One region of the Blautia sp. MSK18_10 genome, then DNA from elsewhere that is predicted to be linked to it. Evidence: riboswitches for the same ligand, from Rfam matches in the RefSeq annotation. Region 1 holds a riboswitch; each other region holds the start of a gene.
What was found. A riboswitch is a leader RNA that binds a small molecule or an ion and turns the genes downstream of it on or off. The one in region 1 is predicted to bind cyclic di-GMP.
Positions count from the first base shown of each region.

Region 2: linked by a shared signal. The riboswitch ahead of LI074_RS04830 (ABC transporter substrate-binding protein) and the one ahead of LI074_RS07490 (substrate-binding periplasmic protein) in region 1 are both predicted to bind cyclic di-GMP.
Region 3: linked by a shared signal. The riboswitch ahead of LI074_RS12415 (response regulator) and the one ahead of LI074_RS07490 (substrate-binding periplasmic protein) in region 1 are both predicted to bind cyclic di-GMP.

Region 1 is NZ_JAJCGT010000013.1:40,381-51,364, reverse strand. Features, by position in the region: gene LI074_RS07510 (NAD-dependent protein deacetylase) at 1-676, shown strand, start outside; gene LI074_RS07505 (helix-turn-helix domain-containing protein) at 777-1,088, opposite strand; gene LI074_RS07500 (Lrp/AsnC family transcriptional regulator) at 1,232-1,690, opposite strand; gene LI074_RS07495 (MATE family efflux transporter) at 1,909-3,252, shown strand; cyclic di-GMP riboswitch class I at 3,416-3,509, shown strand; gene LI074_RS07490 (substrate-binding periplasmic protein) at 3,689-4,504, shown strand; gene LI074_RS07485 (ATP-binding response regulator) at 4,488-6,671, shown strand; gene LI074_RS07480 (ABC transporter substrate-binding protein) at 6,671-8,521, shown strand; gene LI074_RS07475 (hybrid sensor histidine kinase/response regulator) at 8,527-10,984, shown strand, end outside.
Region 2 is NZ_JAJCGT010000006.1:99,974-110,957, reverse strand. Features, by position in the region: gene LI074_RS04855 (sensor histidine kinase) at 1-119, shown strand, start outside; gene LI074_RS04850 (bile acid:sodium symporter family protein) at 722-1,705, opposite strand; gene panC (pantoate--beta-alanine ligase) at 1,709-2,548, opposite strand; gene panD (aspartate 1-decarboxylase) at 2,658-3,050, opposite strand; gene LI074_RS04835 (DUF3786 domain-containing protein) at 3,585-4,205, shown strand; cyclic di-GMP riboswitch class I at 4,581-4,656, shown strand; gene LI074_RS04830 (ABC transporter substrate-binding protein) at 4,874-6,652, shown strand; gene LI074_RS04825 (ATP-binding protein) at 6,711-8,945, shown strand; gene LI074_RS04820 (MurR/RpiR family transcriptional regulator) at 9,120-9,962, shown strand; gene LI074_RS04815 (beta-glucoside-specific PTS transporter subunit IIABC) at 10,295-10,984, shown strand, end outside.
Region 3 is NZ_JAJCGT010000032.1:13,524-24,507, reverse strand. Features, by position in the region: gene LI074_RS12440 (hypothetical protein) at 124-258, shown strand; gene LI074_RS12435 (helix-turn-helix domain-containing protein) at 246-416, shown strand; gene LI074_RS12430 (hypothetical protein) at 441-725, shown strand; gene LI074_RS12425 (ABC transporter ATP-binding protein) at 742-1,653, shown strand; gene LI074_RS12420 (ABC transporter permease) at 1,653-2,555, shown strand; cyclic di-GMP riboswitch class I at 2,795-2,870, shown strand; gene LI074_RS12415 (response regulator) at 3,049-5,907, shown strand; partial or broken gene LI074_RS17940 (Hpt domain-containing protein) at 6,087-6,389, shown strand; gene LI074_RS12405 (DUF6219 family protein) at 6,669-6,881, shown strand; gene LI074_RS12400 (peroxiredoxin) at 6,885-7,340, shown strand; gene yaaA (peroxide stress protein YaaA) at 7,340-8,101, shown strand; partial or broken gene LI074_RS17935 (transcriptional repressor) at 8,144-8,326, shown strand; gene LI074_RS12385 (GGDEF domain-containing protein) at 8,375-9,427, shown strand; gene LI074_RS12380 (EFR1 family ferrodoxin) at 9,806-10,588, shown strand; gene LI074_RS12375 (hypothetical protein) at 10,869-10,984, opposite strand, start outside.

The DNA.
Region 1 (10,984 bases):
GCATCGGTTTTCTACAAGAAATGAACACTGGGGATATGTGGCAACCTTTTTAAATGCTACACAAAATGCCCCTATCAGAGATCCATATCTGGATTTGGATAGAATCTTGCAGGGAAAGGACTTTCATATCTTAACGACTAATCAGGATACACAGTTTGTAAAGATTTATCCGGAAGAAAAGGTCAGTGAGATTCAGGGAGATCATCGTTTCTTCCAGTGTTCCCAGTGCTGTCAGGATGAAACATGGGATGCCGTACAACCTGTGGCAGATATGATTGCGGCTATGGGAGAGGGGACAATGGTGCCGGATGAACTGATTCCTCGCTGCCCTCATTGTGGTGCGGAAATGTTTCCGTGGGTAAGAGGATATGGGAATTTTCTGCAAGGGAAAAAATACGAAGAAGAATATGAGAAAATCTCAAAATACATTCAAAAGAACAAAGATAGAAAAATTCTCTTGATAGAACTTGGAGTAGGGCGCATGACACCGATGTTTATGCAGGAACCGTTTTGGGAACTGACAAACAGTTTGAAAGATGCATATTATATTTCCGTAAATTCAGAATATCAGTTTTTGCCGGAATTCATTGAAGATAAGGGAATTGCTATTTTGGGAGATATAGGAACAGTGTTAAAAGATTTGCGGAAAGCAAAAGAGGAAAGTGCATTTGTATAGGATGCTTGTTCTTGATATTCCACTTGATGGAGAAACATTAGAATATTGATTGATACAAAACTGCACTCAGGGATATTGTGGGTGCAGTTTTGTATTAAAATTATTGATTACGATACAGTTTCTGATATGCAGTAGGTAATATCTGAAATATATCTCGGAAAGCCGATGTAAATTTACTTTGGCTTTTATATCCCACAGCGGCGGCAATTTCCGAAATAGATTTATCTTCCTGCAACAGCATATTCGATGCCAATTTCATACGGTATTCTTTCATGTAAGAAGCGATGGGCATTCCATAGACTGCTTTGAAAACGGATTTCAAAGTAGTGGTGTTCATCAGGTACTGCTTTGACAACTCTTCAATAGTATAGTGGCGTTTTAGGATATGTTCCCGTGTACGAAAAATGGGCATTTTATTGTTATTTTGAAAAGCTGCGAGGCGTTTCAGGAAGAGCAAACTGTTGAAGTCAAAAAGTGGCTAAGAGCGTTATATTTAATTCACTTTGGCAGGGTGACATGACTGTATGGATCAAGGTTGGTTGCAGCTTTTGACTTTTATAGCCGTAATCCTTTAATATCTTTAATGCGTGATAAGATCATATTGCAACTGCAGCTGATAATGCCAGGCAGTGTATCAATGACATTGTGCAGGAAGTATTCCATTTCATCACCTGATGAAGCAACGGCATGTACATGAAGCCTGTCTCTTCCTGTGACACGGTAAATCTGTGTGATTGTATTATTTTTGTACAATATATCTGTCACCTGCGCCAGGTACTCCGGTTTTGTTTCAATTTCAAAATAGCATGATACAGCCCCACTGATTTTTTGCGGATTAATAATTGTTGTATATTCTTCGATTACGCCTCTTTTCTCCAAAGCCTGGATACGGGCTTTTACTGCCACTCTGGAAATACCGGTTTCTTCACCGATATCAGAGTAAGAGATACGTGCGTTTTCTATAAGCAGCCGGATAATCTTCTGATCCAGCTCATCTAAACCGTCCAGGTACATAAGTTCCCTCCTGTAAAATAATATAAAATAATATCCATCTGATAGCAGTTTTTTTCAATATCAAATATCATATCATTTATATTACTAAAAGTAAACAGCAGCTTGACTTATTTGCTGTAATTACATATAATTGTTGCGTAACGAAATCTTAAACTTACATTTTGAAAATACAATCGTGATTTCGGATAAAAAGCAGGAATTGATGGAGGAAAATGAGAATGTCAAAAGATGAATATTTAATCACAGATGCCCCTCTTAAAGCACTGACTGTTTTTGCAATGCCTATGATTCTGGGCAGCTTCTTTCAACAAGTATATAATATGGCTGATTCCATTATCGTCGGTCAGTTTGTGGGATCCTCTGCACTTGCGGCAGTTGGAGCCTGTGCCGCTTTGACCAATGTTTTCATCTGTGTGGCTTTGGGAGCTGGTGTAGGAGCAGGCGTACTTGTGAGCCGCTATTTTGGAGCTCAGAATTATAGCAAAATGAAAACAATTGTGTCAACATCGTTGATCAGTTTTCTGATTCTGAGTATACTTCTGGGGGTTTTTGGCTTTGTTTTTTCTCATTTTATGATGAGTTTATTACAAACACCTGCTGACATACTGGATGAAGCGGTACTGTATCTGCGTGTTTATTTTGTGGGATTTCCCTTTCTGTTTATGTACAATATCCTTTCAACGATGTTCAATTCCATCGGTGAATCGAAGATTCCGTTGGGCCTTTTGATATTTTCTTCTGTTTTGAATATTGTTATGGATCTTTGGATGGTGGCAGGTTTAGGGCTGGGTGTGTTCGGTGCCGCCCTTGCAACTCTCATTGCGCAGGGGATTTCCGCAGTGTTTTCGCTTTTGATTTTCTTTAACCGGATGCGTCGATATAAAAGCCGCTTTAACTGGTTTGACAGGCAGGAGTTACATTCCATGCTTCGTATTGCAGTACCATCGGTTCTTCAGCAATCCACAGTGTCAATTGGTATGATGATCGTACAGGCGGTTGTAAATCCCTTCGGTACACAAGCGCTGGCAGGTTATGCGGCAACCATGAGAGTAGAGAATGTTTTTTCACTGATATTTGTATCCATTGGAAATGCGGTTTCGCCCTATGTTTCCCAGAATCTTGGAGCAAAGAAAATTGAACGTATCAAAAAAGGATACCATGCTGCACTGGTGTTGGACCTGTGTTTCGCAGTCCTTGCTTTCATAGTCATTGAAACACTGCACACCCCAATTTCTTCCTTATTCCTTGGAAAAGATGGAACCGCTCTGGCATATCAGGTGTCCGGGGATTATATGAAATGGCTGGGATATTTCTTTATTTTTATGGGTATTAAGATGGCAACAGATGGAGTTCTTCGTGGACTTGGAATTATGCGGCCGTTTCTCATTGCCAATATGGTAAATCTTGCCATTCGGCTGTCAGTTGCCTTGATTTTTGCACCGCGTTATGGAATTGCATTTGTCTGGCTTGCTGTACCGGCCGGATGGCTTGCGAATTTTCTGATCTCCTATGGGGCACTTAGAAAATCATGGCCGGTTGATGAAGGAGTTTCATTCCGGTAAATTTCTCTTAAGTTTTGATGGAAAGCTGGATTCGTATGTTAAGAGGTATATTTTCGTTACTGTTCACTGGCAATATCCCGCGAAGCGTGTTGCTGTGAACAGTAACATATTTTCTTATAGACATGATATAGTATGAGTGCTATAATAAAAAATAATTTTTTATGGCATTTATTGGCAAACCGGTTGAAAAGCCGGGGCGCAAAGCCAGAAGGAGCTAAAGTCAGATTGAAATCTGGCCATGCCAGCCGGTTGCATCATGCCTCAGTAATAAAAAAGGTAAATGTTAAATGGGCATTATGGAAAAAGTTCCTGTAAAATTTTTTACAAGGAACTTTTTTTTGTCTTCAAGCGGATATTTGCAACCTCCGCAGGGGACTTACCTGATTCGGTTAAATTTTGATGGAAAATAGAGAAGAACAGCAGGAATGGAGAAAAGATGAAAGGAAAAAGAGTGATTGCAGGCATTCTGCTTGTGGGAATTTTAGCAACTGCCCTGGCAGGGTGCAAAAACACAAATATCACCAAAAAAGAAAGAGAAAAGCCCGTTATCACCCTGGGCAGTGACAGTTATCCGCCATACAATTATCTGAATGAAGATGGAATCCCCACAGGAATTGATGTGGAATTGGCTACAGAAGCTTTCAGAAGAATGGGGTATCAGGTGGATGTTGTCCAGATCAACTGGGAGAAGAAAAAAGAACTGGTAGAAAGCGGAGAGATCGACTGTATTATGGGCTGTTTTTCCATGGAAGGACGCCTTGACGATTACCGCTGGGCAGGACCCTACATAGCAAGCCGCCAGGTAGTTGCTGTAAATGAGAGCAGTGATATCTATAAACTAAGTGACCTGGAGGGAAAGAACCTTGCCGTCCAGTCCACAACCAAACCGGAAGGCATCTTTCTGAACCGGACGGATGAAAGGATCCCCAAACTGGGCAATCTGATCAGTCTTGGGCACAGGGAACTGATCTATACCTTTCTGGGAAAAGGATATGTAGATGCAGTTGCTGCACATGAGGAATCCATTGTCCAGTACATGAAGGATTATGATGCAAGCTTCCGTATCCTGGAAGATCCGCTGATGGTGGTCGGGATAGGTGTTGCTTTTGCAAAAGAGGATGACAGAGGAATCTGTGAGCAGATGGATCAGACGCTGGAAGAAATGCGTCAGGATGGCACATCCCTGAAAATCATTAAAAAATATCTGGATGATCCCCAGAAGTATCTGGAGGTGGATGATCTTGGATATTAGGAGAAGAATAAAAGTAAAACGATTCTGGATATTCGGCATTCTGCTTGGAATCTGTGTGACTGCAGCTTCCCTGTATTACTTTTTTCAGGCAGAGAAAAAGGAAGCAGAGAACAGGATGGTGAAAACTGTAAACTATGTCAAAGTGCAGTGTTCCACCTACACCCATTATAATGAAGCTTCGGAATCTAAAAGTCTCCTCCGCGCCATTGAAAGTGCCAGACAGATGAGTACGAATATCGACATGGAAACAGAAAACGGCGGCCGGCTAAGCCAGGAGTTTCTAAAAGAAAATCTGCAGACCCTCTGGGTGGATGGTATCCTTGTGCTGGATACAGAGGGAAAGACAGTCTGCAAATACAGCATGGATGAGGCTCTGACCAATGAGATCACAGATTATCTGCAAAAAGACATTATCATGGATTTTACCGGATATGAAGAAAGATCTTATTCGGAACGGATTGACCGAGAAGACGGATCACGTATCGACATTGCAGCCTGTGCCAGAAAAGATGCACCAGGTATGGTTGCAATTTATTATTATACATCTTCGGAATTTGTCAGAAATTATACCCTGACAATACAGAACCTTTTAAATGGCTATAGCACTCAGAAGGATGGAACGATTATTGTTGCAGACAAGGGAACCATCGTTGCCAGCAACGATGAAAGCCTGCTGGGACAGGATACTGCCGGCAACCAGGTTGTCCAGGCAATGAAAGAGCATACAGACAGTCAGCATATTTTTCATTTAAAAAATGAAGGAACCGGAGGTTACGGAATCATGCTGAAGCAGCGGGATTATTATATTTATACCTATCTTCCGGATACGGAAGTATTCCGTAACCTGCCACTAAGTGTAACAGCTGTCGTTTTTCTTTATTTACTCATATTCGGTATATTCTGCTTCTGGGGTTACAGAGCGGATCTGGCACATCGGAAACAGGAAAAGGAAAAAGATGAAACATATAAAGCAGAACTTCTAAGAGCAGCAAAAAAAGCAGAAGCAGCCAATGAGGCAAAAACTGAGTTTCTGCAGAGAATGAGCCATGATATCCGGACACCGATCAATGGAATCTGCGGCATGATCAATGTGGCAGACCATTATGCAGACAATATGGAGAAACAGACGGAATGCAGGGCAAAGATCAAAAAGACATCCCATCTGCTGCTGGAACTGATAAACGAGGTTCTGGACATGAGCAAGCTGGAGTCAGATGAAGTGGTTCTGGAAGACATCCCATTTAATCTGAACAGTATTTTTGAGGAAATACTGGGTGTGATCGAACATATGGCTGCGGAGCAGAACATCCGGATCATTTGGGAAGAGAAAGAAGTTACACACTGGAATCTTATTGGAAGTCCGGTGCATGTGAAACGGATTCTGATGAATATTTTGTCCAATGCGGTGAAATATAACAAAGAAAACGGATATGTCTATATCAGCTGTCGGGAAATCCCATCGAAACAGACAGCAATGCCCACATTGGAATTTGTCTGCAGAGACACCGGAATTGGAATGACAGAGGCATTCCAGAAACGCATTTTTGAACCATTTGCACAGGAACATGCAGGAAGCCGCACAAAATTCGCCGGAACAGGACTGGGAATGCCAATTACAAAAAAACTGGTGGAGAAAATGGGCGGAACCATTTCCTTTGAAAGTAAAGAAGGCACAGGGACTACATTTGTGATCCGGATTCCATTCCAGATTGATGCAGATATGAAGGACAGGAATGAAACGGAAGAAAAAACAGAAACTTCTATCCAGGGGCTCCATGTTCTTCTGACAGAGGATAATGAGCTGAATATGGAGATTGCAGAATTTGTGCTTCAGAATGAAGGCGCTGTGGTGACAAAAGCATGGAATGGACAGAAGGCTGTTGACATATTCAGAAAAAACAGACCTGGAGAATTTGATGTTATTCTTATGGATATTATGATGCCTGTCATGAATGGATATGAAGCAGCAAAGATGATCCGCTCTCTGGACAGAGAGGATGCAAAAGTGATACCGATCATTGCCATGACAGCAAACGCGTTCACTGAGGACAAAATGAGAGCAAAGGAAGCAGGAATGGATGAACATATTGCCAAGCCTGTTGATGGGAAATTATTAGTAAAAGTGATCAATGAGTTAGTAAAACGCGATCAGAGGGAGAAGTTATAATGAAAAAGAAAAAATGGAACAAGTTAGTTTCTGTACTTTTGGTGATGGTGACAGTCATGTCACTTCTGTCTGGCTGCGGCAGGAAAAGTACGGAAAAAGAAGACGCGGAAACTATCACAGTGTATCTATGGACTACAAATCTGTATGAAAAATACGCATCATACATCCAGGAACAGCTTTCGGATATCAACATTGAATTTGTAGTAGGCAATAATGATCTGGATTTCTATCGTTTTCTGAACGAAAACGGTGGATTGCCGGATATTATAACCTGCTGCCGGTTTTCCCTCCATGATGCAAGTCCTCTGAAAGACAGTCTGATGGATCTTTCCACAACCAATGCTGCAGGTGCTGTCTATGATACATACCTTAACAGTTTCAGAAATCAGGATGGCAGCGTAAACTGGCTTCCTGTGTGTGCAGATGCCCATGGCTTTGTAGTGAACAAAGATCTTTTTGAAAAGTATGATATTCCTCTTCCAACGGATTATGAAAGCTTCGTTTCTGCCTGCCAGGCATTTGATGAGGTGGGTATCCGTGGGTTTACTGCAGACTATTACTATGATTATACCTGTATGGAAACACTGCAGGGTCTGTCTGCATCAGAGCTGTCTTCTGGGGATGGACGTAAGTGGCGTACCATCTACAGTGACCCGGACAATACAAAGAGAGAAGGTCTGGACAGTACCGTCTGGCCGGAGGCTTTTGAACGTATGGAGCAGTTTATTCAGGATACAGGGCTGAGCCAGGATGATCTGGATATGAATTATGATGATGTGGTTGAGATGTACAAAAGTGGTAAGCTTGCCATGTATTTCGGCAGTTCTGCCGGTGTAAAAATGTTCCAGGATCAGGGCATTAACACAACATTCCTGCCATTCTTTCAGCAGAACGGCGAAAAGTGGCTGATGACTACACCATATTTCCAGATAGCTTTAAACCGTGACCTGACAAAGGATGAAACACGTCGGCAGAAAGCAATGAAGGTACTGAACACAATGCTTTCAGAGGATGCGCAGAACCGGATCATTTATGATGGGCAGGATCTGTTAAGCTATAGCCAGGATGTGGATTTCCGGCTTACGGAATATCTGAAGGATGTGAAACCTGTGATCGAAGAAAACCATATGTATATCCGTATTGCGTCAAATGACTTTTTTTCCATTTCCAGGGATGTGGTGTCTAAGATGATCTCAGGAGAATATAATGCAGAGCAGGCTTATCAGTCATTTAATTCCCAGCTTCTTGAAGAAAAATCCACTTCTGAGGATATTGTGCTGGATTCAAAGAAAACTTATTCCAATCGTTTCCATACCAGCGGAGGCAATGAAGCCTATTCTGTTATGGCAAACACTTTGCGCGGTATTTATGGGACGGATGTGCTGATTGCAACAGGAAACAGCTTTACAGGAAATGTACTGAAGGCCGATTATACAGAAAAAATGGCAGGCAACATGATTATGCCAAACGAGCTTTCCGCTTACAGCAGTGAGATGAGCGGGGCAGAACTGAAGGAAACGGTCAGAAACTTCGTAGAAGGCTACCAGGGAGGCTTTATCCCCTTTAACCGCGGCTCTCTGCCTGTGTTCAGCGGTATTTCTGTAGAAATCAAGGAAACGGATAATGGTTATACATTGAGTAAAGTTACAAAGAATGGAAAACAGATTCAGGACAAGGATACTTTTACTGTGACCTGCCTTGCAGCACCACAATATATGGAAGCTTATCCGGCAGAGGAAAATATTGTATTTGATGGAGGGGATACCTCTGTGGAAGATACCTGGACAACATATGTTTCAGATGGTAATGCCATTCTTGCAGAGCCTGAAGACTACATTACTCTGAGGTGAGAAGAATGGATGTTAAGAATCATAATACAAACAGAAAGAAACGGGTTGTGAGAAAACGATGGAATGCAGCAGTTCTTATTGCCCTATTTGTTGGAATCCTTTTGACTGTTTTCCAATATTTGGGGTTTGTATCGAAGACTGTTTATGAGGAAAGTGTTTCTCACCTGACAGAAATTTTTCATCAGTCTGATAATATGCTAAGTGAGCTGACAAATAAGAATCTGATTTATCTCCATATATGGGGGGAATATTTGCAGAACACTTCCGATGAAAGTGAAATTCGTGAGTATATAGAGAAAGCACAGGAAGATGCAGGCTTTTTAGATTTTTATTTCCTGTCAGCGGACGGGAACTATAAGATGGCAACAGGTGAAACCGGGTATCTGGGATTACAGGAAAATATTGAAGATGAGATCCGGCAGGGAAATGATGTGATAACCAATGCAACAGTTCCCGGAAAATCCCAGCTCCTTGTTTTTGCCACTCCCAGGCCTCATGGAAGTTATCAGGGCTTTGAATATGATGCCATTGCCATTGCCTATGAAAACTCTGATATCGTAAATGTGCTGAATATTTCTGCTTTCAATGGAAATGCCCAGAGTTATGTGGTTCATCCGGATGGCCGTGTTGTTGTGGATCATTCTTCTGAGGCATGGGGAGAGGTGTATAATTTCTTTGGGATTCTGAGAGAACATTCTACTCTGTCTGAAAAAGAGATCCTTAAGCTTTCAGAAGAGTTTAAGGAAGGACATACAGATGCAATGCTGATAAATCTGGATGGAGAGGATTACTATCTGGTCTATGAGAAATCCAAACCTCAGGACTGGATCTTTCTGGGACTTGTCCAGGCTGATATCGTCAATGCAAGTATGAATGTTCTGCAGCGTAGCACTGTGCTGCTTGTAAGTGCAGTAGCGGTGTGTATTGCCGGTCTTTTTATTGGAATTATTCTCCGGAAAAACAGGGTAAACCTGAAGAGAAAGGATACGGAGATCCTGTACAGGGACGAATTGTTTCAAAAGCTGTCAATGAATGTAGATGACGTTTTCCTGATGCTGGATGCAAAAACATATCAGGCAGATTACGTCAGTCCCAATGTGGAAAAACTGCTGGGAATTACAGTAGAACAGATTCGTAAAGATATTTGTGTCCTTGGGAAACTGCATCCCGGGGACGTTGAAGATCCGGAGAAGAAGTATCTGGAAGAAATCCAGGTTCATGAGCAGCAGGAATGGGATCTTGAATATGTTCATCAGAAAACAGGAGAACACCGCTGGTTTCATAACGTTGCAATGGGCAGCGAGGTAAACGGAAAAAAGAAATATATCCTGGTTCTGTCAGATCGTACCTCTGATAGAAAAATGAATCAGGCCCTTTCTGAGGCGGTCCGCGCTGCGGAGACTGCAAACAAGGCAAAGAGCACCTTCCTTTCCAATATGTCTCATGATATCCGTACACCAATGAATGCGATCATTGGTTTTACTACACTGGCTGTAAGCAACATTGATGATAAAGAAAGGGTTCGGGATTATCTGGGTAAGATTCTTTCCTCCAGTAATCATCTGCTCTCACTGATCAATGATATCCTGGATATGAGCCGTATTGAGAGCGGGAAAATCCATCTGGAAGAGACGGAAGTCAGTCTGTCAGAGGTTCTTCATGATCTGAAAACCATTATCAGCGGACAAATCCATGCGAAACAGTTAGAGCTTTACATGGATGTCATGGATGTTACCAATGAGGATGTTTATTGTGACAAGACCAGGCTGAATCAGGTACTGCTGAATCTTTTGTCCAATGCGATCAAGTTTACTCCTGCAGGCGGAACCGTTTCTGTCCGGCTGAGAGAGTATCCGGGTACACAGAGAGGCTGTGAACTGTACGAAATCCGGGTAAAGGATAACGGAATCGGCATGAGTCAGAAATTTGTACAGAAGATCTTTTCTCCTTTTGAGAGAGAGCGGACTTCCACTGTAAGCAGGACTCAGGGTACAGGACTGGGCATGGCTATTACCAAGAACATCGTGGATATGATGGGTGGAACCATTGAAGTTCAGACAGAACAGGGAAAAGGTACTGAATTTATTATCCGCCTGCCATTGCGGATCCAGCCTGAGAATCACCGTATAGAGAAAATCGCAGAGCTGGAAGGCCTGAAGGCATTGGTAGTAGACGATGATTTCAATACCTGTGACAGTGTGACTAAGATGCTTGTAAAGGTTGGAATGCGTTCGGAATGGACACTTTCCGGTAAGGAGGCTGTTCTCCGCGCACGACAGTCTATGGAAATGGGTGATGCATTCCATGCTTATATCATTGACTGGCGTCTGCCGGATATGAACGGCATTGAAGTTACCCGTCAGATCCGAAGTCTTGGTGATGATACACCGATCATTATCCTGACTGCTTATGACTGGTCAGATATTGAAGTGGAAGCCAGGGCAGCAGGGGTGACTGCGTTCT
Region 2 (10,984 bases), on a different contig from region 1:
ACGGAAACAGCGGAATAGGGCTTGCCCTCTCAAAAGAAATCGTTGAAATGCACGGATGGAAACTTAGTGCGAAAAATGACAGGCATGGCATATGTTTATCAATGGTATGCCACAGTTAATTTAGAAACAATCAGGTTTACAGCTTCCAGTTTGTTGAGATGTTGCAAAATTTGGAATCAGGAGAGAATAAGAATGATTAACAATTTAATGTACATAGAATTAAAAATGGGATATTCTGATGATGATCCGGCATGGATTGGATATGTCAAAACTTCAAAAAGTAGAATAAAAATTTTTTGACATTTCTGCATATGGCTTAGCCCTCCTTTCCAGTGGATTCTCTTTCGAGTTTCTATGTAATCAGAGGGTCACAGGTCTCCGTTTCACTTCGGTCGTTGCAAAACGAGTGCCGCTGGCACTCAGCAACCTCTGCTGAAGGACTAACCGCCTACCGTTATGATAGCACCCATGTTTCGATTATAACAGTCAAGGTGGGAATCTGCAACCGGAAAGTTGACAGCTCATGAAAAATCGGCTGTGATACCATGTTGATACTAAAAAATGAAGAGAATAGAAATATAGCTTGGAAAATCCGCAATACAGGACAATATAGACACGAAAATCATAGAAAATAATGAGATTTTAAGAACCTCACAAACGTAAGATACCCCGGAACCGTAAGGTTTCCGGGGTTTTTCTGTTTTCTATGTTCTTTTGTTATTTATGCTGCAGACACACCATTTTCACCTGTGCGTGTCTGGTTCTCTGCGCCGGAACGGCGGATCCCTGCAAAGATAGAGCCGGCAATATTATGCCATACACTGAAAATAGCACCTGGAAGTGTTGCCAGTGGATTGGCTGCAAAGTTAGCTGCTGCCAGAGAAACTGCCAGTCCGCTGTTTTGCATGCCGACTTCAATAGCTATAGCTGTTGTCCGTGTATATTCTACATGGAAAATTTTGGCTGCAAGGAGTCCAAGCATCATACCACAGAAATTGTGGATTGCAACAACACCAAGGACCAGAACTCCGCAGTTTAAGATTTTCTCTGCATTAACGGCCACGATTCCGCCAATGATCATAACAATGGCAACAACAGAGATCAATGGCATGACATCTGAAACTTTATCTACATGCTCTCCTGCAAGTGTACGAAGAAGGATTCCAAGAAGTACAGGAATCAGAATTACTTTTACAACAGACAGTACCATTGCCCAGAAGGATACTTCCACCCAGGCACCTGCCAGAATGTACACAAGAAATGGAGTCATAACAGGAGCAGCCAGAGTGGAAACAATTGTCATTCCTACTGAAAGTGCAACATCACCGCCTGCAATATAGGTGATCACATTGCTGGCTGTTCCACCAGGACAGCATCCCACAAGGATCACACCCAGAGCCAGATCTGCAGGAAGATTCATGACTTTGCACAATACCCAGGCCACGACTGGCATAATCGTATACTGTGCAACTGCGCCAATGATCACTTCCTTTGGTCTGGAAAAAATTGCACGGAAGTCTTCCAGACGTATGGTCAGTCCCATGCCAAACATGATCACACCCAGAAAAACAGACGTATAATTTGTCATCCATGCAAATCCATCCCTCCAGAAAAAGGCAAGGCATGAAAAGGCAATGATGATGATTCCAATATATCTGGATGCAAAACTGCTGATTTTTTCGATTTTCTTTAAAATATTTTCCATATATTATACCTCGTAGCTGAAGTTATCGATCAGTCTTGTTTTGCCAATATAGACAGCCATTGCTACGAGAACATTATGATCTGCTTTTTCCACAGGCTGCATGGTAAGTGCATCTACCATGGAAACGTAGTCGATTTTTGCCAGAGGCTCTTTTTCGATCACTGCACGCATTTTGCCGAGAAGTTCTTCTGCGGAAATGCCTGCGTGGATGATTTCCTGTCCGAGTTTTACGGATCTGGACAGACAGAGAGCAGCCTTTCTCTCTTCATCGCTTAAATATGTATTTCTGGAGGATTTTGCCAGTCCGTCCTCCTCACGGATGATTGGGCAGCCTACGATCTCTATATCAAAATTCAGATCCTGGACCATCTTGCGGATGATGGCAAGCTGCTGAGCATCCTTCTGTCCGAAATATGCTCTGTCCGGGGCTACAATATGAAACAGTTTGGTTACAACTGTGCACACACCCTTGAAATGGATAGGACGTGTTTTTCCACAAAGTGTTTCAGATAATGTATCGATACTTACAAATGCATGGGGATCATGATACATTTCAGAAGGTTCAGGGCAGAAGATCAGGTCTGCGCCAAGACTCTCACAGAGTTTACTGTCTCGCTCGAAATCTCTTGGATATGCCTCAAGATCCTCTGTCGGACCAAACTGTGTTGGATTGACAAAGTCAGACACAACTACAATGTCGTTCTGCTCTCTGCATTTTTTGATCAGACTTGCATGTCCCTCATGAAGAAATCCCATTGTTGGAACAAGACCTATAGTTTTACCTTCTTTTTTCCATGCTTTGATCTGTTTTTTTGTTTCTTCTACTGTTTTTGTTACCTGCATTGTTATCTCCTCTTTCTCGGTCAATGGACCGGTATCATAGATTTTGAGATAGCCTCTTTTCTGAATTCACTTTCATCTTATGATAGTCTCTAACCTGATATCAATGTTTTCAGGCCATGTCTTTCAGCAGACCATGTTTCTCATAATTGGTCACTCTGCTGATCTTATTCTCTTCATCTACAAATACAACTGCAGGCTTATGAGTACGTGCCTCTTCAGGCTCATACTCTGCGTAAGCCATGATGATAATCTTGTCACCTGTGCTTACACATCTTGCTGCTGCTCCATTCAGACAGATCATACCGCTTCCGCGTTTTCCGCAGATTGTGTATGTCTCGAATCGACTGCCGTTGTTCACATCTACAATCTGAACTTTCTCATATTCCAGTATTCCGGCAGCTTCCAGCAGTTCTTCATCCACAGTAATGCTTCCCACATAATCCAGTTCGGCCTGGACAACAGTTGCTCTGTGGATTTTTCCTTTTAACATTTCTATTGTCATCTTATATAGTCCTTTCCTGCGGGAAAAATCAGAGTCATGCAGCTCCATAAAAAGGAAATATACCTTTATGATCTGCAAAAAAAGCGCATCAGGATACACTTTGACCCTGAAACGCTTCTGATTGATTCCCTGTATATTGAGTCCTGTTTCTGATACATAAAATATGGCTTGTTATTCCATAGATTAGGGGAAATCTGATTTCCTGTATCATAAATACCGGCTCCTATCTTTTAAAATTACATACATCCTTCCGTTTCCGCTTTCGGGTTCCGGCTGGCTGTTTTTATATAAGATTCCAGTGATTTCAGCCAGAGTATAGTTTTGAGTCCAAATACTATCTCTGAGTGGTATTATTACATCTGGTCGGTTATTTGTCAATAAATTGTTTATCTACTGTTCACATACAACTATCCCAAATCCCGAGACGATAAAACATAATTGATTTCTGACAGACAGTTTGCTAGAATATATCTATGAAAAGAGAGTAGTGTGCCGGGCGGATTCGGTTAAATAAGAAATGGAATAAAGTATATTATGGATAATTATGAAAAACAGGTATATACGGGAAGAAAGTTGTTTCTAAAGTATGATCAGGATAAGCTGATAGAGAAATATGGATTGAAACATGATGAAGAATATCTGTATTTGAAATATATCGGAACAGAATATCGGATCGATCGCGGAAATGGTGCCATTGAATATGTTGCGGATGATGAATGGACGGATTGCAGAGAATATACAATTGTTATGACAATTTATGATTTTCTCTGTTGCTCCGGACAGGAAGTACTGCCGCCTTTGACCGGGCAGTGGCAGCCTGTGAGCAGGTTTGTAACTGCCGGAAGCAGTCCGTCAACAGCCCCCTTTGTGGAAAAGTATGCAAAAGCATTTTCAGGAAAAGTGGAAGAGGTAAAGCAGGCCTGCACCTGTCTGGGGGGAAAGCAGACGGAGCGTTTGGCAGGGGCGGATCTGACATTTGAAATGCCTGTTCTTCCGGGTTTTTCTGTGTTGCTTCAGTTCTGGGATGGGGATGAAGAATTCCTGCCAAAGATTTTACTGTTGTGGGATAAGGTATCGTTATCATATCTTCATTTTGAGACAACCTATTATCTTCAGGGAGATCTTCTGAAGACTATACTGCAGACCATCGGCTGAATACATTGCAGCCGGTCATTTGGAGGGCGGTACGCAGTATCTGAAAGCTGAACACAAAAGAGGGAAAGAACCGGATGAACTTGTCACTGCGAGAATTGAAGTGGGGGATCAGATGGAGCTGTTGTTTTAAGAATATGGAATAATCAATCTATAGCAATCCTCGTAAATAATGCATTTAAGAGGATTGCTATAAGTACAAATGAGCAGAAAACAGTAATGTCAATGTTGCGTGGAATTCGGAAGTAGGAGAACAGTTCGAATATATAATCGGCTGTTCTTTTTTTAGCGTTAAAGCGGCGAGGTTTTTCTTGTGTACAGTGGAATGTAGGAGTATAATGAAATCAATATTTTGCACAAATTTACAATCTGTAATAGAACGACGATCGGCAAAGCAGATGAAAGTCTGTGACGCAAAGCTACAGGGCCTGTAAAATGGCAGCCAGTTGCATGAAATGATGTGCGCTGTCTGTGAGACGGTGTTTTTTTATGTTATAGGAAATTACTCCGTAATGTTCCTATAACATAAAAAAGCCCTCCGGGCAGGATCGCACTGCGACGGAGGGGAATTATGTCGCTGAAGCGACCCTTCGCAGGCGAAGAATCCTGCAAGCAGGGATGTTATTTCATAAACGGAACCATAATGATTTTATCGGAGAAGAGAGAAAAATATGAAAATCAAAAAAGTACAAAGTGCATGTCTTATTTTGGCATGTATAGCGGCAACAGGACTTATAGGGTGTGGGAAAACAGATGAAACACCAAAGAAGCACGAAGCAATTACTTTTATGGCTCCTTATCTGGAAGTGGACAATTTTATAGAAGAAGTGCATAAAACATATCCAGAGATTGAGCTTGAAGTAGTCCCGTACAGCGGAGCAAATACAACAACCTGTCTGCAGAATATGTTAGAGGCAGATGATCTTCCGGACATCTGCACACAGACTTTTTATAAGCCAGATGTGGTGGATGTCAGTGATAAGATGATTGATCTCTCAGGATACGATTTTACAGATAATTATGTGGAATCACGTCTGAAAGATGTATCCGATGAGGGTGCACTTTATATGCTTCCATCTTTGTACAACTGTTATGGAATCACCTATAATAAAACACTGCTTGAGAAGCATGGCTGGAAGCTGCCAACATCTTTTACAGAGCTTGAAGAACTTGCAGACAAGGCAAAAGAAGCAGGAGTTACGTTATGTATGGCACAGATTCAGTATCCTGGTTCAGCCTTCCAGTATATATGTAATATTGCGGATGCGGGATTCCTTGGTACTATGTCTGGAAAGCAGTGGCAGAAAGATTACCTGTCAGGAAAGGCAAATGTCAGTGACACGGAAGGCATGATGGACAGCATGGAATATATCCAGAAATGGAAAAATCTCGGTATGCTTGACTGCAGCAACAGTGATCCGGTAGATGATAGTAAAACAAGAGAAGCTTTTATAAAGGGAAATTCACTGTTTCTATTGGGACCACAGAATGGCATTATGGAATCAGAAGATACAACGGACAAATTTGGTCTGATGCCATACCTGTCTGAAGATGGAAGCAAGAATGTATTTATTTTAAATGTAAACCGTTTTTATGGATTGAATAAAAAGCTGGAGAATGATCCTGAGAAACTTGAAGATGCATTAAAAGTCATGAAGGTGCTGTCTACGGTAGAAGGAACCAGTGCCCTGTATCCGGACAGTACATTAAAAGCAGGACTGCTTCCTTTCAAAGATGCAAAGGCAGATGACACCTTCTATGCAGATATTTCGGATTTTATCAATGCAGGGAATACGACACCGTTTATTTATTCCGGATGGGAAAATACGATTGTAAATACCGGAACCAAAATGCAGGAATTCATGCAGGATAAGGCATCAATAAAGGATGTGGCAGATCAGCTGGATGAGGATCAGGACAGCGTGGTAAATAATCAGCCGGAAGTGATCACAACAGCTACAGAGGAAATTTCACAGGAAAGTTGTGCAAAGCTGGTGGGCAGATGCTTTGCCGAGGCAACCGGAAGTGACGTTGCTCTTATATCCCTTGGAACATGGATCAGTGGAAATGGTACGAACCAGAACAATGATGGTGTGAGCGGAAAACTGTATGCAAAGAATATTACAGACTATGATGTATGTATCATTCTTCCGACTGGCTGGTCACAGACGATTAAAACAATCAGGCTGACAGGAAAACAGATTCAGGCATTGTATGAAGAAGGTTATGATGCAGTTGGTACAGGCAAGAATTATCCATATATGTTGGTAAATCCTGAAGATATGGAACTGGAGGATGGAAAGACTTATCAGGTTGCAATTTCCGGAATCAGTGAAAAACTGGCATCGGAAACGGAAGTGACAGACAGTGGTATTGTAGGTATGGATGCGGCAAAAGAGTTTTTTGGGCAATTTAAGACTTTAAGTGAAGCAGACGCTCAATGGAAATAAGCGGAGGGGAAGGATGCAGAAGGCAAAGAGTTACCGGAACTTAATATGGGGTTGTTGTATGACTGGTATAGCGATGTTTTTTGCATTCTTTTTCCTGTATCATACTTATATCCAGGATATTATCTATGAAGAACGATTAAACCAGATGGAAGAGATTACCCGTCAGATGTTTCAAAATCTGGAGGATGTGATCGATTCCCACTGGGATCGGGTAACGGAAGAATGTAATTATCTGAGAGATGCAAACATACAGACTACAGATGAACTCTGCAGACATATGAAAAAGAAATATGAATTATCAGCATATGCAGATCATAAGATCACGTTGATGGCCGTGGATTCAGAAGGCGGATATTATACAGAATCCGGAAAAAGGGGACTTTTCCGGGATCTGGATTATTTTGAAGAAAGTCCTGAAAAGACCAGTTTTGTTTTTGATTCCATGACAGACAATCAGTCAAAGATGGTATTTCTGAATCGTCTGCCGGAGCCCATATATCTTCAAAACGGAGAAAAGAAAACTTCAATTCTTTATTTTGGAATTGCCCAGGACATGGAACAGTTGAATCCATATTTTAACTGCGAAGCTTATAACGGAAACAACAGTGTGTATGTACTGGATGATAATGGATCTAAACTGTTCAACAGCAATCAGGTGGAACTGATCAAGGGCCATAATGTATTTTCTGTTTTACAGAATATGAAGTATCTTCACAATTCTTCCTTTGAGAAAACAAAGGCGGAACTGGAAGAAAAAGGCTGCAGTTATTCTAATGCAGTTCTGGATGGAACAGAATATTTTTACGGATTAAAAAGAATGGAAAATGCCGAATGGACACTTATCTTTCTGGTTCCGGCAGAATATGTTGCTACGAATACATTAAAACTTGTCAATTTTGTTATGGTATTTATTGTTATCTTTACGGTTATCGTAGCTGTCTGTGTTATGCTGGGGATTTCCTTTGTCATGTACAGAAACCAGCAGGAAGCGATTCGCGTGGAGCGGGAAAATAATGCCAAACTGGAAACAGTGAATACAAAGCTGCGGCAGGCAAAACAGGCAGCGGAGGATGCTTTTCAGGTGGCACAGGAGGCGAACAGATCAAAGAGCAGTTTTCTTGCCAATATGTCTCACGATATACGTACTCCTATGAATGCGATCATTGGTATTACGTCCTTGATCAGACATGATGCCGGTGATAAAGGCAAGGTAATAGAGTATGCGGATAAAATTGACACTTCCTCACAGCATCTGTTGGGGATTATTAATGAGGTTCTGGATATGAGTAAGATTGAGGCAGGAAAAACTGTCTTCAAGTATTCTGATTTTTCTATTCCGGATTTCATACAGGAGCTTGATACTATATTTCGTTCTCAGATATATGAAAAGAAGCAGACTCTTACAATTACAAAAGAAAACATCCGGCATGAGTGGGTGAATGGGGATCAGGTTCATCTGATGCAGATTTTCAGCAATCTGCTGTCTAATGCAATAAAATATACACAGGAAGGCGGAGAAATTCAGCTTCTGGCAGAGGAATGTGAATCAAATTCATCTGTTTATGCAAAGTATCGTTTTTTAGTTTGCGATAATGGTATGGGAATGTCGGCAGATTTCAAGGACAGGATTTTTGATGCCTTTACCCGTGCAGAAAATTCTCTGACAAATAAGATACAGGGAACCGGTCTTGGAATGGCAATCACCAAAAATCTGGTTGACTTGATGGGCGGAACCATTGATGTAGAAAGTGAACCGGGACAGGGCAGCTGTTTTGAGGTTTTTATGGATCTGAAAATCGCAGAAGAAAGATCTGCTTCTCCGGCTTCACAGGCAGAAACAGAAGAGCAGGATGGCAATATCCTGAAAGGAATGAGATTCCTATGTGCAGAGGACAATGAACTGAATGCGGAGATTCTGACGGAACTGTTAAAGATTGAGGGCGCAGAGTGTACAATCTGTGAAAATGGTAAAAGGGCTCTGGAGACATTTGAACAGTCTGTTCCTGGTGACTATGATATGATCCTGATGGATATACAGATGCCTGTCATGAACGGCTATGAGGCGACGAAGGCAATCCGCAGAAGCTCCCATGAGCTGGCAAAGACAATTCCGATTATTGCCATGACCGCCAATGCATTCTCAGAGGATATTCAGCATTCTCTGACGGCTGGTATGAATGCCCATATTTCAAAACCGGTTGATATGAAGACGCTGGAAAAGACAATAAGAAGCATAAAATCCGGCGGCGGGGGGGGGGTACCGAAACGCAGGTCATTGCTCAGTAACCATTAAATAATAAACCCGTACTCTAAAGAATAATAAGAAAGCAAATATCCCAATCGTTGCCATGACCGCAAATGTATTTGAGGAAGATAAAGAGAAGTCATTTAAAGCCGGTATGAATGCACATATTACGAAACCAATTGGTACAATTATAGAATCAAATCAGACGATGGAGGAATGTCTATGTCGCTGATACAGGATATGAAAAAACATAAGAATCTGACGGAACGGGAACAGGATATCCGGAAGTATATTCTGGAACATCCGGAAAAGATTGAAGAGATGTCATCCAGAGAACTTGGTCATGCCACATTTGCCAGTGCGGCGTCGGTGACAAGATTCTGTCAGAAATTAGGAACGAAGGGATTCCCGGAATTCAAACTGCAGCTGGTCAGGGAATTACAATATGAAACGATTGAGGAAGAAGAAGTCATAACGATGTCTGAACGTGAGAACGTTGTAACGATGGTGAGAAAGGCAACACAGGTTCAGAGGCAGGCAATTGAAGAAACAAAGAAGGAATTGTCGTATAGTCATTTGGTAAAGATCGGCCGTATGATCGCAGATGCATCGTGCGTGGACTTTTACGTATATGATATGAATGTGTATCTGGCAGATTATGGATGTTCACTTTTCTTCCATGCAGGAAAAGTGGCGAATGTCCATTCCGCGACGAATATTCAGGGACTGCATGCAGCAATGCCGGCAGATGGGCATGTAGCGATTCTGATCAGTCATACGGGGAAAAATGAACGACTGGCAGAGATTGCCGGAATGCTGCGAAAGGGCGGTACGAAAGTTATCGTAATCTCTGCAGTGCGTGACGGGATTGTATCAAAACAGGCGGATGAGTTCCTGTATGCAGCAGGTTCTGAGAAAGTAGAAGAGTTCTGGAGTTCAATGTTCTTTGCTTCGGGAAAATATCTGCTGGATATCTTATATGGCATGGAATTCAGCAGGAAATACGATGAGAATCTTGCATTGAATAATAAATATGAGAAGTCGGGCAAAAAGTTGTTATGGTAAATGTTCTGGATCAATGTCGGGAAGTGATACCGGAAATGTAAATTTTGATATAGGCAGATTTCGCAAAGACATGTTGTGCAATATATACAAAAACAACATGTCTTTTTTTACGCCTGAAACATTGTTTCGAGAAAGATAAAAAACAAAAAGAAAAATATGAAACGATTTAACAGAATAAAGCAAAAGAATTGTAAGAAAACGATAAATTATTTATAGTGTACTTGTCAGATAGAAAGAGAGATACATGCATGTAAAAACTCTTAAACAAACATACAGAGGTATACAGATTCCGGAGGATACAGGGATCAGAAAAAGGAAAAGGAGAGTTTCATATGGCAAAGGTAAGAGATTATCATAAGCTTGCCCTGGATATCATCGATGTCGTGGGCGGACAGAAGAATATTGTAAATGCCACAAGATGTGCGACAAGACTCCGTCTGGTATTAAAAGAGACGCCGGAAGGAGCAAAAGAAAAAGTATCTGCACTGGCAGGAGTTATCACGGTTGTGGAAAATAACGGACAGTTCCAGGTTGTAATCGGAACTCATGTTGGAGAAGTCTATGATTCGGTTGCAGAAGCCCTGCATCTGGATGCATCTGCACAGGAAATCGAACAGCCTAAGCAGAACATTGTTAACCGTATTATCGCAACGATGTCTGCAGTATTTGCACCATTCGTATACATTCTTGCAGCAGCAGGTCTGTTGCAGGGAGCCTTGATTCTGATCACGATGGCGGCACCTTCATTTGCAGAGACAGGAACTTATGAAGTGCTGAACTTCATGTCATGGACGCCATTTACATTTTTACCAATCTTCATTGCGATCACTGCATCAAAGCATTTTAAATGTAATACATACATTGCAATCTTATGCTGCTGTGCACTGGTTAACCAGTCATGGGCAGATATCGCAGCAAGAATCGCAGATGGTGATGTGGTAAGATTCTTAGGTGTGAAGTTATCAGAGACAACTTATACATCTACCGTACTTCCACCACTGCTTCTGGTATGGGTACTTTCT
Region 3 (10,984 bases), on a different contig from region 1:
TATTATTATAATCGCCAGAAAAGCAATGAGGGTCTACGGAGTTTTCCGTAGGCTCTTTTTTCTTGGCCGGATGCGTCTTTCATCCTTTCACGCATCCGTACATACGAAAGGAGGATTTTTTTTGTGAAAATCTTAGAAAACAATAACAAATCAAACAACCTAGAAGAAAACTTAATTTTGGTTGAAACTATTCCGATAAAAGAATATACTTATAATAGGCTTGTTGTATCGTTTGGAGGAAAATTATGGATTATATAACAACGATCGAAATGTCAAAAATATGGGGAATTTCATCTAGAAGAATTTCTCTTTTATGTAGCCAGGGAAGAGTGCCTGGAGCAGAGAAAAAGGGAAAGACTTGGCTAATACCAAAAGATGCGGTAAAGCCAACAGATCCTCGAAAGAAAAATAGATGACGTATTGGAGGTTATAATGCTTATGTGAAGACCAGAACATTGGTATATTTTAAGGATAAAATTTGTGAAATAAAGAATAAGCTTGTGAAGGCTATTTTTTATTATATAACAGTAATTATGCTGGTATTGGATCCAATATATTTGTGTTTACTCAGTGGAGCATTTGGTGGTGGAGATGTAAACGGAATCCTTTATTTAATGCCACAGGCATGGATATGGACGATTTTCGCCTTCATATTACTTTTTAACATATGGATTCTATTAAAAAAGGTAAATCCAACGTATACTGCGTCATTTAAGGAAAGATGAAACAAAAGGAGAAGATATGGAATCAGATATCATTAAAATCAGTCATCTGAATAAAAGCTTTAGCGAAGTAAAAGCGGTAAATGATTTGAGCTTTCGTGTGAAAAAAGGAGAATTGTTTGCGTTTCTTGGAGTAAACGGTGCAGGGAAAAGTACAACCATTTCCATTCTCTGCGGATTGCAGAAAAAAGACAGCGGAACGGTTCAAGTAAACGGAATAGAAACTGACAAAGTCGGCGCACAGACAAAAAGAATGCTTGGTGTTGTGTTTCAGGATAGCGTACTTGATAAACCGCTTACGGTGAAAGAAAACCTAAAGAGCAGAGCTGCTTTATACGGCATTACAGGAAATGCCTTTGATAAGAGATTACAGGAGCTGGTCGAGATTCTGGATTTTGACGAGTTTTTAAACAGACCTGTAGGTAAGCTGTCGGGAGGTCAGAGAAGAAGAATTGATATTGCCCGTGCATTATTGCACAGACCGGAGATTTTGATTCTTGACGAGCCTACTACAGGGCTTGATCCGCAGACAAGGCAGTTAATCTGGAATGTTATCGAGAAACTTCAGAAAACTGAAAATATGACAGTATTTCTGACTACACACTATATGGAAGAGGCTGCTAATGCCGGGTATGTTGTGATTCTTGACAAAGGAAGTATTGCAGCGGAAGGTACACCATTTGAACTTAAAAATGATTATGTACAGGATATAGTGTCTGTTTATGGTATTTCCGAAGATGAAATAAAGTCATTGAACAGAGAATATAAAAAAATACGTGACGGATATCAGATAAAAGTAAGAAATACGAAAGAAGCTACGAAGCTTATTGTAGAGCATCAGGACCTATTCACGGATTATGAAGTAGTAAAAGGCGGTATGGATGATGTATTTCTTGCAGTCACAGGAAAGAAGCTTGGAGGTGAACGCTGATGAGAACAGTATTGGCATTAATGGACAGGAACAGGAAACTGTTTTTTAAAGATAAAGGTATGTTGTTTACATCAATGATCACACCAGTTATTCTAATTGTTCTGTATGCTACATTTCTTGCAAAGGTTTTCAAAGATTCTTTTACAGCAGCAATTCCGGATATGATTACAATTTCGGATAAGCTTATTAATGGAACCGTGGCAGCACAACTGACAGCATCACTTATGGCAGTGAGCTGTATCACTGTAACATTTTGTGTGAATCTGACTATGGTGCAGGACAAGGCAAATGGAACAAGGAAGGATTTTAATGTTGCACCGGTCAGCAAGGAAAAAATTTATTTGGGATATTTTCTGTCAACAGTAGCTAATTCATTGATGGTCAATGGACTTGCGTTTGTATTATGCCTGGGATATTTACTTAAAATGGGATGGTATATGAATACAGCAGACATATTATGGGTTTTATTTGATATGATATTGCTCGTCCTATTTGGAAGTACGCTTTCAAGTATCATTAGCTTTCCGTTGACAACACAGGGACAGCTTTCGGCTGTAGGTACAATTGTCAGCGCAGGATATGGTTTTATATGTGGTGCTTATATGCCGATTTCAAATTTTGGACCAGGTCTTCAGAAGGCACTGTCTTATCTTCCGAGTACATATGCCACTTCATTGATTAAGAATCATATGCTTCACGGAGTTTTCAGAGAGATGGAGAGAAAAAATTATCCGGATGAAATGGTTGAAGCGATAAGAGACACGCTTGATTGCAATCCGGTATTTCATGGAAATGTGGTGAGTATAAATCAGATGATTGGCATTATGATGGGAAGTATAGCTGTATTTGGAATTATTTACTATGTGGTTACATTGTTGTTAGCGGGTGAAGGCAGACGATAGGAAATATTGTTTTTAGCGGGTGAAAGTTCTAGGGATATGGAACGATCTGAGTACAAATGAGCAGGAAACAGTAATGTCAATGCTGCGTGGTCTTCGGAAGTAGAAGAACAGTTCGAGTATATGTATCGGCTGTTCTTTTTTTTATTTTTTGGCGTTAAAACGGTAATGTTTTTCTTGTGTACAGTAGAGTGCTATAGTATAATAAAACCAGTTTTTTTGCATAAGTATTAAAGCTATAATATGGAAATTGGCAAACCAGATGAAAGTCTGGGACGCAAAGCTACAGGGCCTGTAAAATGGCAGCCAGTTGCATGAAATGAGGTGCACTGTCTGTTTGACAGTGCTTTTTTATGGTAGAGCACTTGAATAAGTAATACAGAAGCTGTTTGGAAAAATATTGTGAAAAATAGTGTGGAGGTTATTGATAATTAATGAATGTAAAATTAAAATCTGGAAGCAAGCAAGCAACTGTAGCCTAGAGGAGGGGAGAAAGATGAAGAAGTGCAAATTAGTACAGAATATAATGAATTTCAAATTTTGTTACATTATATTTTGCACAATTATATGTTTTATTGTTTTATCCGTTCCTGCATCTGCCAAAGAAAACTCTGACAATGTTATCCGGGTAGGATCTTTTGAGGAAACTTATAATGTAGTCAATGAAAAGGGAGAAAGAAGCGGCTATGGTTATGAGTATCTTCAAGATATTGCAGGTTATGCAGGATGGACATATAAATACATAACAAGTGATTGGAAAAACTGCTTTACACAGTTGGAAAATGGAGAGATTGATATTCTTGGTGGCATTTCCTATACAGACGAACGTGCTGAAAAAATGCTTTTTTCCGATATGCCTATGGGGGAAGAGAAATATTACATCTATACGGATGCATCCAATATGGATCTTACAGCAGGAAATTTGGATTCTTTTGAGGGAAAAAATATTGGTGTGTTTAAAGATAATATAGTGGAGGATGTGCTTAATGAATGGGAATCAAAATATGGTCTGTATACGAAGCATATCAATGTTTCTACAAACACAGAAATTATGGACAAACTGTCGAACCATGAAATTGACTGCTTCGTTTCGCAAGAAGACCCCCGTTGGGAAGAATCGGATATTTCACCGCTTACAAGTATTGGAGAGACAGAAATCTATTTCGCTATAAATCCAGAACGTCCGGATATCAAAGAATCACTGGATAGTGCTATGCGCAGAATCAAGGATGACAACCCATTTTACACAGATGATCTCTACAGGCGTTATCTTTCTGCACAGAGCAGCTCGTTTCTTTCAAAAGAAGAAAGTGAGTGGATCGGGCAGCATGGTGCAATCCGGATAGGGTATTTGAATCAGGATGGAGGTATCAGCAGTGTAGATCCATCAACAGGTAAACTGACAGGTGTTATTACAGATTATGTGGATCTTGCAGAAAATTGTCTGCAAGGTCAGACTCTGGAATATGAATTAAATGAATATGAGACAAGAAGTGAACTGCTTCAGGCATTGCAGGATGGAAAAATAGACCTGATTTTTCATGCAAACCAGAATCCATACTTTGCAGAAACAAATGGATTTGCTTTGTCGGATACGCTATTGACTCTGAATATGGCAGCAATTACGGCAAAGGATTCTTTTGATGAAAATAAAGAGAATATAGTTGCCGTTGAAAAAGATGATTTTGCATTGAAAGCATATCTTTCATACAATTATCCGCAATGGAAGGTTGTGGAATATGAAACATCAGATGCAGCAGTAAAAGCAATGCAGAAAGGGGAGACGGATTGTATTGTAAGCAATTCAGGTACTGTTTCAGACTATTTGAAAAATAATAAGCTTCATAGTGTTTTCCTGACAAAAGAAGCTGATGTTCCATTTGCTATTCAGCAGGGAGAACCGGTTCTTTTGTCCATTCTGAATAAAACACTGACATCTATGCCTACAACTCAATTTTCAGGTGCAGTAGTTTCGTATAATGTTTCCTCACGAAAAGTTACAGCGAAGGATTTTATTCAGGACAATTTACTGACAGTATTACTTATCGCTGGAATTTCTTTTTTCGTTGTCCTGTGTATAATTCTTGATTCTTTGAAAAAATCAAAACGTGCGGAAGAAAAATCCAAGAAGTCTGCTGAGCAGGCATTGAAGCTGAATCAGGAGCTTGAAGAAAAACAGCAGGAATTACAAAATGCACTTGTAGGAGCACAGAGTGCCAATAAGGCTAAGACTTCCTTTTTAAATAACATGTCTCATGATATCAGAACACCGATCAATGGTATTATTGGTATGCTTACGATTCTTGAGAAAAGCGGAAATGATGCTGAGCGGGCAAAGGATTGCATGAATAAAATATATGAGTCATCGAAGCTGCTACTATCATTGATAAATGATGTTTTAGATATGGCAAAGTTAGAATCAGATACAGTGGTTTTTGGTGATGAATCCATCAATCTGGATCAGGTATGTCAGGAAATCACGGAGTCACTATCTTTTCAGGCAGAAGAAAAAGGACTTCATGTTATAGGAGAACATGATGATTACAGTGGTATATATGTTTGGAGCAACGCAGTTCATCTGAAAAAAATATTGATGAATCTGTTTACAAACAGCATGAAGTACAATAAGGTGAATGGTTCTATTTACATGAGTATGAGAACGATTGAAAGATCAGAAGATCACATGACATGTGAATTTAAAATAAAAGATAATGGAATTGGAATGTCAGAAGAATTTATAAAAAATGAATTGTTTACTCCATTTGTACAGGCAGATAATTCCCCACGTTCTGATTATAATGGGACAGGTCTGGGAATGCCTATTGTGAAACAACTTGTAGAAAAGATGGGCGGAACCATAACAGTTGAAAGCAAGCTTGGTGAAGGGAGCTGTTTTACTGTAGTACTTCCATTTAAAATTGATACGAATGCACGGCCGGAAGAAAAAGAAGATTTCAATGCAGATATATCAGGTGTCCGGATATTATTGGTTGAAGATAATGAGCTGAATGCGGAAATAGCAGAATTTATACTGACGGAAAATGGGGCTAAAGTAGAAACAGTGAAAAATGGGTTAGAAGCTGTTCAGCACTTTGAAGCCTGCGAATCAGGAACATACGATGTTATTTTAATGGATGTCATGATGCCGGTGATGGATGGGCTTACTGCCACAAAAACAATAAGATCCCTGGAACGGCAGGATGCAAAAACAATCCCTATCATTGCTATGACTGCAAATGCATTTAGGGAAGATGCAGAAAAGTGTATGGAAGCAGGAATGAACGCACATTTGTCAAAGCCGATTGTGATTGAGGAAGTTATAAAAACGATTTTAAGGTATGTTCATAATGATTAGCAGAGGTTCATGAATTAGTGGAATACAATTGACAGGGCTAAAAGATGACAATGCAGGAGTGCTATAAAGCTATCGGAGGAAACTATGAGGCTGTTTTGGGACGCCTTCACAGCGAAGCACTGATTTAGAGATTTACATTAAAGTTCCTTGAAGACCAGAGTTATCTACAGTTAAAACAGGCATTGGAAAATAAAAATTATGAAGATGCTTTCCGCAGTGCGCACACATTGAAAGGGGTGTGTCAGAATCTTTCCTTTGACCGTCTGTATGAGGTTAGTGATAAATCCTTACCGAACCAGATTTATTCACAGAATCTTATCAAGGTTATGCAGGAAAAAATCGATTTCTTCAAATCGAACAGTGGCATAAATTCGATTGATTACAATGCAAGTTCGGGGCAATTAACTATAATAAATGAAAAACAGAAGATAATATACCAGAGAGAAGATCCGGGATTTGATGTATTCAAAGTGTTTGAATAACTGCGCGTCGCATTCTCGTTACTTCAGTAATAGATAAGATTCTATAAAAGATAATACTATCTGATTTAAAATAATTCAACTACTTTCGACATTACTATAAATCAAAACAAATTGATTGACAAAGAAAACCTAGAGTTTATGCGGGATTAATGGACTTTATAATCGATGTAACTGTCAAAGACCCGGCTGCCCTGATTGTTTCATTATCAAATTGACATCTGATTATTGTATAGTATAATTACAATTAAAAACACCGAAGATAAAAGACGGAGGAATTATATGAAAGCACATAAATATTGGTCAGTAGGAGCATTGATCACAATGATTGGTACTTTTTACACTGGACATAAAGGGTTAAAATCAAGCCACAAATACTTTGCGTTAAGCTCTATACTATGTATGACAATGGCGATATATACAGGGCATAAAATGATTTCCGGGAATAGGAAGAAAAAGGTGAATAAAGAGAAAGTTACAGAGAGGGAGGAATAATTAATGTTGGAAGTAGGGGTCAAGGCACCTGATTTTGAGTTGCCAGATCAAAATGGAAAAATACACAGATTATCGGATTATGCAGGAAAAAAAGTAGTATTATATTTCTATCCCAAGGATAATACAGCGGGATGTACGAAACAGGCATGTGGTTTTTCCGAGAGATATCCTCAGTTTATTGAAAAAGGTGCAGTTATTCTTGGGGTCAGTAAGGATTCTGTATCCTCTCATAAGAGATTTGAGGAAAAATATGGACTGGCATTTACACTTTTAGCAGATCCAGAGCGGAAAGTTATTGAAGCTTATGATGTATGGAAAGAAAAGAAAAATTATGGCAAAGTCTCTATGGTTGTGGTAAGAACTACATATCTTATCGATGAACAGGGAGTTATCATCAAAGCCAATGATAAAGTCAAAGCAGCAGATGATCCTGAAAATATGCTTAAGGAATTAGATTAATGAAGATAATATTATCCCCTGCTAAAAAGATGATTACAGATACTGACAGCATAGCGCCGGATGGATTGCCTGAATTTATTGAAAAGACGACAGAGATACAAAGTTGGTTGAAAAGCAAGTCAAAAGAAGAACTGAAGACTATCTGGAAATGTAATGACAAAATTACAGAACAGAACTTCAATAGATTGGAAAACATGGATCTTTATCATTTACTTACTCCAGCTGTCTTATCATATGAAGGAATTGCTTTTCAATATATGGCTCCATCCGTGTTTGAGGACAGTCAGTTTGAGTATGTACAAAATCATTTGAGAATACTATCTGCGTTTTATGGCGTTCTAAAACCGTTGGATGGCGTGACACCTTACCGCTTGGAAATGCAGGCAAAAGTCGGCATAGGAGATGCAAAAAACTTATATGAATACTGGGGAGATATGTTGTATTGTTCAGTGATCGACAACAGTAGGATTATAATTAACCTGGCATCAAAAGAATATTCCAAATCTATAGAAAAGTATCTGACATTACGGGATAAGTATATTACAATTGTATTTTGCGAGTTATCAGGAGATAAACTGGTGACAAAAGGTACATATGCGAAGATGGCTCGTGGTGAAATGGTTAGGTTCATGGCTGAAAATAGTATTGAAAATCCTGAGGATATAAAAAAATTTGACAGACTTGGCTATGCGTTCAGGTATGATCTATCGTCAGATACGGAATATATTTTTGAACGCAGAATAGAGATAACATCTTATTAAAAAGGTACTTATTGTAGGTATTTTTTTAATAAAGTGATTCGATTTAACTTAAAAAATCATTACAATGTCAGGTGTGTAAAATGCGGTGAGGTATCAGGTGTAGACGTGGATGAAATATCAGACTTGATAGAAATGATTCATGACACGAATGGAATAAAATATTTAGATTATGATATTTCATTTAAAGGTATTTGCCCAAAATGCAGGGAGAAAGTAAAGGAATAGCATAGTTATTGAAATGAATATTATTTAAGGTTCAGGATAAATTGCAAAATGCAGACAAACAAGAAAAAAGGTAAAAATATAATAGGTATTATACAGAGTTTCCTTATATTGATATTAGTAGTTCTTATTATTTTTATGATGATTCAGATTAGTAGGCTACAGGGGACAGCACGCGTAATAAATTATGCAGGCCTAGTACGTGGAGCTACACAGCGCGAAGTAAAATTAGAAATTACAGGAAACCAAAATGAAGAATTAATTAAATATTTGGATGATATTTTTCTTGGATTAAGATATCAGGATGGACATTATGATCTGGTAAAACTCAATGACGAAGAATATCTGGAAAAATTGCAAATTCAGAGTGATTACTGGGATAAATTGAAAAAAGAGATTGAAGCAGTAAGAAACAAGGGATACGAAAATACAGACATTGTTAATATGAGTGAAATATATTTTACGATGGCAGATGAAACTGTCTCTGCCGCAGAAAGCTATTCAGAAAAGATTGCTATAAAGATTCGTACCATAGAGCTTCTGTCGGCACTTGATATGTTGAGTCTGGTGATATTGGTTATTATGCAGACTCTAAGGGCAATGCAGATGGCAATGCAAAACAGACTGCTGGAACAGAAAGCATTCATAGATGCCTATACTGGACTGCCAAATAAAAATGCCTGTAATGAGCTACTTAATAAAAAAGATATAATTACAGATCCTACAGCATGCATAATGTTTGATTTAAATAATCTAAAAACTGTAAATGATACAATGGGACATTCCGCAGGAGATCAGTTAATATTGAATTTCGCAAAGCTTTTGCGCAGTGTTATTCCAGAAAAGGATTTTGTTGGAAGATATGGCGGAGATGAGTTTATAGCAGTCATTTATCATACAAGCGAGGCGGAAATTAAGGTGATATTAAAATCATTGTACAGAGAAAAAAACAGATTAAATAGTTATGAAAATCAAATACCAATCGACTATGCCTGCGGATGGGCATTATCCTCCGATGATATGTCGGGTACAATGCAGATGTTATTGGATGAGGCAGATGCTTATATGTATAAAAATAAACAGTTATGCAAGAAATATAATTAGCTTTCAGCTCAGAGTAGATGAATCTTCTTAAATGAGTAATCGATAGAACCCTGTTGGAAAAACCAATAGAGTTTTTACTATGTTATTGTGTGATAATATCACGAAAGTCAGTTTATAATACAGTCATAAATTAAGCAAGTAAGACTCCGAAAGATTTTTGAACAATTCCGTATTGGTATGAAGATTTGTCATGAAGTTATCGCTATACTTCCGGGCTGCACCGCAGAGAAATCTGTGGTGTTTTTTGACTTTCTGTATATGGTGAGTTTGATGGAAAACAGATCAATGATACTGGAGCAGGGCTTCCGCGGATATTGAGAAAACGGAACGAATGTGATATCTTTTTATTAGGATAAAACGGCGCGAGGAGGAAATGACATGGTTGTTTATTTTTCAGGAACGGGAAACAGTAAATATGTAGCAGAGAGGATTGCCGGCAGCTTGCAGGAAAAACTGATCTGTATGAACGAACGGATCAAATCGGGTGATACCGGGTCTGTTAAGACAGGAGAGAATCTGGTAGTGGTGGTACCGACTTATGCATGGAGAATCCCGCGTGTGGTTTCTGACTGGATCGGACAGACAGAATTTGTCGGGGCGAAGAACGTCTGGTATGTGATGAGCTGCGGAAGCGGTATTGGTGGCGCAGATATATACAATCGAAAACTGAGTGAGAAAAAAGGATTAAAGCATATGGGGACGGCACAGATCATTATGCCGGAGAATTACATTGCCATGTTTAATGCTCCTGATGTGGAGAAAGCAAAGAAGATTGTTGCGGCAGCAGGTCCTGATATTGCTAAAGCTGTGTTGGCAATCAAACATGGAGAGAAGCTTCCATCAAAAAGTGGCTTCGGTGCATCTTTTGAGAGTGGTCTGGTGAATGATATCTTCTATGCGGCATTTGTAAAAGCAAAGGCATTTTATGCAGATCAGACCTGTACCGGATGCGGCAAATGTGTAAAAGTCTGTCCGTTAAACAATGTGACAATGAAAAATAAGAAACCTGTATGGGAAAAGCATTGTACGCATTGTATGGCCTGCATCTGCTATTGTCCGGCTGAGGCAATCGAATATGGCAGGAAGAGTGTTGGAAAGCCCAGATATTGTTTTGAGAATCTGGGGCTTGAGAAATATGACTATAGCAATCCTCTAAAATAATGCATCTTAATCCAGTCCATCAGAGTGTGAAATCTGCGTCAGATATTTTTGCCTTGCGTCAGCACGCCTGCAGATATCTTCCTTGTCTTTCGCACTCTGCTGAACTGTCTTAAATGCATTATTTACGAGGATTGCTATAGACGGTCGTAAATTGCAGGCAAGATATGGAACATAAAAAAGTATCTGATAAGGGGGTATTAGATCATGTCTGCTTATCAGATACTTTGTTTATGCTTCTGGCTGTGTTCGTGTCATCAGTTGATTAGTTTGATATTTACGATCAATTCTCGAAAAATGTGACAGTAAAACCATCAGTTCCTATAGTTACGTCAGAAATAGTATCATTATCCCAGAGAGCATCCGTAATGACAGACTTTAAGGCTTCGTCCAGAATAA